3 regions of the Bacillus sp. URHA0034 genome follow, and region 1 is predicted to be linked to each of the others. Evidence: riboswitches for the same ligand, from Rfam matches in the RefSeq annotation. Region 1 holds a riboswitch; each other region holds the start of a gene.

Region 1 (2,273 bases):
TCAGGAATTTCAGTTTGTAGAGCTTGACGATTCTTTCTGTACCGGTTCAAGTATTATGCCTCAAAAGAAAAACCCGGATGTTCCGGAATTGCTGAGAGGGAAGACTGGACGGACATACGGCAACCTAATTGGATTGTTGACTGTACTAAAGGGTCTACCGCTTGCTTATAATAAAGATTTACAAGAAGATAAAGAAGGTATGTTTGATACTGTAGAGACGCTTGAAGGTTCATTAAAGCTGTTAGCTCCTATGGTTGAGACGATGACAGTCAACAAAGATGTGATGCGGAAGGCGATTAATAATGATTTTTCCAATGCAACAGATATTGCTGATTACTTGGTCAGGAAAGGTCTTCCATTCCGCGAGGCCCATGAAGTGATCGGGAAGATAGTTCTATATGCCATTCAATCAGATAAGTTTTTATTGGATTTAAGTTTTGAAGAATATCAGGGCTTCAGTCCTTTATTTGAAGCGGATATTTACGAGGTATTAGCTCCTGAGCAAGTTGTCGCAGTCAGAAACAGCTTTGGCGGTACAGCTCCCGCACAGGTGGAGCATCAAATCGGCCTTGCAGAGGGAAAACTTCATAGATAATATAATAGTAGGAATATGGCTCGCCTAACGGCGGGTTTTATTTTGGATTAAGAAAGTATGAAAATCGACGTTGGAAATTGTCCAGCTCCAGCGCCCTAGCGCTTTTCATTTGAATTAAAAGAAAATATTGACATTTAGAAATAATTAAACTAGAATACATTTTATAACTTAACTTGAACATTTCATGAAAAAATAAAATATAACTCTTATCCAGAGAGGCGGAGGGACTAGGCCCGATGAAGCCCGGCAACCTTCAAGGTATTCCTTGAAAAGGTGCTAATTCCTGCAGGTTATTTAACCTGGCAGATAAGAGGAGGAATCCGCCCTCTTCTTATTAAGAGGGCTTTTCTTCATTTATTAAAAAAACTGACAAGAATCATGCAAATAATAATAGAAGGGTGGATATCAACATGTCTGTAATTAAAGTGGCAATCCTTGGTTTTGGCACGGTTGGTGAAGGATTTTATCGGACGATTCAATCACATGCAGAAGAACTGACAGCTGTTTTAGGCAAGAAGGTGGAGGTGGCTGCCATTCTAATTAAAAACAAGGAGAAGAAAAGGGCGATTAGTAAGGATGTCCTAGTTACAACAGAATTTGCGGATATTCTAAATCTTCCACAGCTTGATGTTGTTGTCGAGGCCATTGTCGATAAGGATCCAACCTACATATATCTAAAGAAGGCGATTGAGCGGGGCTGTCATATTATTACAGCGAATAAAGAAATGTTCGCCAACTACGGAAGAGAGCTGCTTGAACTTGCCAAAGTGCATCATGTCTCAGTTGGATATGAAGCAACTGTAGCTGGAGGAATTCCAGTGATTCAAACATTAAGACAGTTATTAAATGTAAATCGTGTTCAGCAAGTTCAAGGAATCTTAAATGGAACATCGAATTTCATTTTAACAGAAATGCGAGAGAAAAAGCTCTCCTTTGCCGATGCTTTACGTGCCGCCCAAGAAAACGGATTTGCTGAGGCCGACCCGACAAATGATGTTGAAGGCTTTGATGCCTTTTACAAAGCCATGATTCTGAGCAGACTTGCCTTCGGCGAAGAACCAAATTGGCATACCGTTGAACGGACAGGGATCACTTCAATCACAAGTGAATTAATCGAAACAGCTGAAAGGCTTGGACTAAGGTTTAAACATATTGCCAGTATAAAGAAATTAGTTAATCAACTAAATGTATCTATAGGACCAGTTCTTGTTGGAAATGAACATCCACTATATCATGTAGAAGGGGTCCAAAATGCAGTAAATATTTCCTCGGATATTGTTGGTCAAATAACACTTCAAGGACCGGGGGCCGGAATGTTTCCAACTGCAAGTGCAGTCATTGAGGATCTGGTCTACGTCTGTCAGAACCGTCCTGAGAGACAAGGTTTACTAACAACAAGTGAAACCACTACTGCTCTTCAGGAACTAGGGCAGCAAGAAGAAACTTGGCTAATAGCTGGGTTTTATAATGTGACTGATCATCCCGTTAAACTGATTGATCATGTTAAAGATGGAATATGGATTATTAAGGCAAAAAGGGAAGAAATAGCAGAACTCTCCAAACAAGACCTAGTGTGTTTTCCAATTATAGGAGAATATGAAAAAGAGCATATCTTGGCAAGATTAGCATAAAATCTTTAATTTAAGAAGCAGGGCAAGGGCAGCCCTGCTTCTTAGAT
Region 2 (2,273 bases), 1.5 Mb from region 1:
CCACCTGCAAGAAGAACACCTAGTGTTTGCAATGTAATAGGTACGGGTGTAAACGAAAGATTAATAGGCGGAACGATACCTAGAGCACCCATGACCGCAGCAAACACCGCTACAAAGGTAATTTCTTTAAGTTTCATTTTTACATTCTCCTCAAAATAAATATGTAATTAATTTAATTATGATAATATTCAATTTCATGTTAATTGTCAACCAAACATTAACTGCGGTTGACAATTCGCGTTTGTTTTGAAAAATAAATTAAGTTGTGCTCATTTGATCAAAGAATACAAAAAGGGCTTGGCAGGCCAAACCCTTTTGTTCATATAAGCAAATCAGCACCTTCTAAACTATGATGGAATGGTGCTGTATCTGTTTTCAGAAAAGACCTCATTTACTTATGGTACGGTTCATCAAGATTAATTCAAATCCTTTCAGTCTTGTTGAACAAAACTGAGCTGTTGGCTTAAGTACAATCGATCCCAATCTTTTTTCTGTCCATGTTAAAGAGATGAAACCATTACAATCTGATCTTTCAATTCTTCATTCTCAGCTAATTCTATTCTACAGATGATGGTATCTCACGTGGATGGATGGCTTTATTAATTCACCAGGCTTAATCTTAATATTTGTTTTTGTTTACCCGCTTAGAAGCAAGAGAACCGTCCCCTTGCTTCCTTTTCTATTAATAACTTTATTTCTATACTAGAAATAGTTTACAACTTGAAAATAGCAGAAAAATATTGACAATAGTCTTAATATTGCATAATATTATTATTATATTAAAATTAAATAACTTATCCAGAGAGACTGAGGGACAGGCCCGACGACGTCCAGCAACCATCATTTAATGAAAGGTGCTAATTCCTGCAGAATGTTTCATTCTGAAAGATAAGGTCTAGATAAAAATAGCCTCTTTCTGATGAAAGAGGCTATTTTGTATAATTTACAATTCCGGAAAGGAGATTACTATCTTGCTAATACTTGAAGACGTCCATAAAAGCTATGGAAAAGGCAAAGAGAAAAAAGTGGAAGCATTGAAAGGAATAAGTCTTCAGGTTGATAAAGGTGAAATATTTGGCGTAGTCGGTTTTAGTGGTGCTGGAAAAAGTACGCTAATCCGTTGTGTAAATTTATTGGAACGCCCTACTTCAGGGAAAGTCCTTATAAATGGTATAGATCTTTTATCCCAGACTCCCAAGGAATTACGTAGACAAAGAAAAAAGATTGGGATGATATTCCAACAGTATAACCTATTGCATTCAAAAACTATTTTTAACAACGTAGCAATGCCACTTATCTTGGAAGGCAGACCCAAAGGTGAAATCAGGAAAAAGGTGGAACAAGTACTCACTTTCGTTGGCTTAGAGGATAGGATGAATCATTATCCCGATCAGCTGTCGGGAGGTCAAAAGCAACGGGTTGGAATTGCAAGGGCGTTAGTCACAGACCCTGATATTCTATTATGCGATGAAGCAACATCTGCCTTGGACCCTAATACCACCGAGGCTGTATTAGAGTTATTACGAAAAGTTAGGGATGAATTCGGCGTAACCATTTTAATGATTACCCACGAAATGAATGTGATCCGTGACGTATGCGATAAAGTGGCCGTTATTGAAAATGGGATAATCGTTGAACAAGGGCCTGTCATTGACGTCTTCACCGAACCAAAGACTAAGATTGCCAGAAGCTTTGTACGGACTGTTCTAAACGATAACATCCCAAAGTCGATTCAACAACTAATTATGAATAATGGTCATACGAACATCTATCGAATCATCTTTAAAGGCAGTTCAACCAATATACCTTTAATCTCCAACACTGCAAAGAACTTTTCCATTGATTTAAATGTAATTCATGGCATGGTAACGGAGCTTCAAGGTAGTCCATTTGGGAACTTACTGGTTGAATTTAAAGGTGATGAAGAAGAAATTCAGCGTGCTGTGCACTATATAAGGGAACATAATGCTGTTATTAGGGAGGTGTCTGAAGATGCCATTTGATTGGTCTTGGTTTTGGCCTGAGTTCTTTAGTTCAATTAACGAGACTCTTTATATGGTCATAGTTGCTCTCATTATATCCGTTATTATCGGAATACCAATTGGTGTTGTTTTAGTCATTACAAGAGAAAATGGTATTTTACAGAATTCCATTATTTTCAATATTTTGAACGTCATTATCAATATCTTTCGTTCCATTCCATTTATTATCCTGGTTGTAGCAATTATACCGTTCACACGATTGATTATAGGGACATCCATTGGTACTACAGC
Region 3 (2,273 bases), 2.4 Mb from region 1:
CAGGCGTATTCATTAATGACTTGAATAGGCAGCCGGGACTTTTTGTCCGCTCCTGCAAACCCTTTGAATACAAAGATCTCACTTTGTAGTCTTAAGTAATCAAGTACTTTTTGATACAGATTCGTAAAAGCTTCCTCAGATATAGGCTGATTGGTTGAGCCCCACGCAATTTTATTCTTGGTAGACTCTTCCATCACAATGAATTTATCCTGTGGTGAACGTCCTGTATATTTGCCGGTGGAAACACTGACAGCGCCGGTAGAGGTCAGTGTTCCTTCATTTCTTCTTAAAACCTTTTCAACTAATTGCGGGACGGATAGCTGTACCTGGACATGACTTTGTTGTAACAATTGTTTTAATTCAGTTGGAATATGAACAGAATTCATTTACTGAAACCTTCCTTTACTAGGATTATTTGTTAAATAGTATAACACATTTATTTTAATAGTCTATACTAATGAAAGAAATTATGTGAATATTTAAGAATTTATTCGTGCGGAGGGACAAAAGCTTGGATTAGTCTCCAATAAAGAAAATATTCATTTTTAAAGTTACAATTTTCTCTTTTTGAAAAAACTTGATACAAATTCATTGACATTGTTTGAAGGAGTAGGTTATGATTTAGCCTTGAACGGATACTCTCTTATCCCGAGCTGGTGGAGGGACAGGCCCTATGAAACCCAGCAACCTGCAAACGAATAATCGGACTCCAATTGAATCCGTTATTTCGGGCAAAGGTGCTAAACCTGAAGCAAGGCTTGACCTTGGACGATAAGAGTGAAAGGCACGCAAAACTTTTGCTATTAACCTTTCCTCATTATGATGGAAAGGTTTTTTGTTGTATTTACGTGCTATGTTACATAATTGTACTTTTTATTCCATCGTATAAACTTTAAGGGGAGTATACTAAAATAGAATTTTGTCTGGGGCCAAGCACCAAGGCACTTTTTCATTTCTATAATAATAATCCCATGTTTATTTCATACTACTAAGGGAATGAGTTCCGTATCAACTCGAGGTTAAACGGCAGGTATACATAAAACCCAAACAGCTAACCTCACTTAATTCCATAATAAGGAGGAATTCAGATGTCAACAAAACGTCGTTTGTTTACTTCTGAATCAGTAACTGAAGGTCATCCTGACAAGATTTGTGACCAAATTTCTGATTCCATTTTAGATGCAATACTAGCTAAGGATGCTAATGCTCGTGTTGCCGCTGAAACTTCAGTAACAACAGGACTAGTTTTAGTAGCAGGAGAAATCACCACATCAACATATGTAGATATTCCAAAGATCGTCCGTGAAACGATTAAAGGTATCGGTTATAATCGTGCAAAATATGGTTTTGACTCGGAGACTTGTGCGGTCTTAACTTCGATTGATGAACAATCTCCTGATATTGCGATGGGTGTTGACCAAGCCCTTGAAGCTCGTGAAGGTCAAATGTCAGAGGAGCAAATTGAAGCGATTGGTGCAGGAGACCAAGGTTTAATGTTTGGTTTTGCTTGTAATGAAACAAAAGAGCTAATGCCTCTTCCGATTTCACTGGCGCATAAACTTGCACGCCGTTTAACGGAGGTACGGAAAGAGGATATCCTTCCTTATCTGCGTCCTGATGGAAAAACACAAGTCACGGTGGAATATGATGAGAATGATAAACCAGTCCGAATTGATACGATTGTCATTTCTACACAGCACCACCCAGAAATTGCATTAGAGCAAATTCAGCGAAACGTGAAAGAATATGTCATCAATCCTGTTGTTCCAAAGGAACTCATTGATGAAAACACAAAATATTTTATTAACCCAACTGGCCGTTTCGTTATCGGCGGACCGCAGGGTGATGCAGGTTTAACAGGCCGTAAAATCATCGTTGATACCTACGGCGGATATGCTCGTCATGGCGGTGGGGCATTCTCCGGCAAGGATCCTACAAAGGTAGACCGTTCAGCTGCCTATGCTGCGCGCTATGTGGCTAAAAATATCGTGGCGGCAGGACTGGCAGATAAGGTTGAGGTTCAGCTTGCCTATGCAATTGGTGTAGCAAGACCGGTTTCCATCTCAATTGATACGTTTGGAACCGGCCAAATAAATGAAGAGCAATTAGTTGATTTAGTAGAAGAAAACTTTGACCTTCGTCCAGCAGGTATCATTAAAATGCTCGACCTTCGCCGCCCAATCTACAAGAAAACAGCTGCTTACGGCCACTTTGGACGTACAGATGTTGATCTTCCGTGGGAGCGAACTGACAAAGCAGAAGCGTTACGCCAG

Evidence for each region. A riboswitch is a leader RNA that binds a small molecule or an ion and turns the genes downstream of it on or off. The one in region 1 is predicted to bind S-adenosylmethionine.
Region 2: linked by a shared signal. The riboswitch ahead of ACZ9EE_RS18110 (methionine ABC transporter ATP-binding protein) and the one ahead of ACZ9EE_RS10985 (homoserine dehydrogenase) in region 1 are both predicted to bind S-adenosylmethionine.
Region 3: linked by a shared signal. The riboswitch ahead of metK (methionine adenosyltransferase) and the one ahead of ACZ9EE_RS10985 (homoserine dehydrogenase) in region 1 are both predicted to bind S-adenosylmethionine.

The regions. Positions count from the first base shown of each region.
Region 1 covers NZ_JBWCDK010000002.1:1,862,389-1,864,661, reverse strand. Annotated here, with positions in the region: gene argH (argininosuccinate lyase) at 1-595, shown strand, start outside; SAM riboswitch class I at 799-908, shown strand; gene ACZ9EE_RS10985 (homoserine dehydrogenase) at 1,006-2,226, shown strand.
Region 2 covers NZ_JBWCDK010000002.1:3,343,546-3,345,818, reverse strand. Annotated here, with positions in the region: gene ACZ9EE_RS18115 (biotin transporter BioY) at 1-137, opposite strand, end outside; SAM riboswitch class I at 792-895, shown strand; gene ACZ9EE_RS18110 (methionine ABC transporter ATP-binding protein) at 972-2,003, shown strand; gene ACZ9EE_RS18105 (methionine ABC transporter permease) at 1,993-2,273, shown strand, end outside.
Region 3 covers NZ_JBWCDK010000002.1:4,291,209-4,293,481, forward strand. Annotated here, with positions in the region: gene pckA (phosphoenolpyruvate carboxykinase (ATP)) at 1-386, opposite strand, end outside; SAM riboswitch class I at 641-778, shown strand; gene metK (methionine adenosyltransferase) at 1,089-2,273, shown strand, end outside.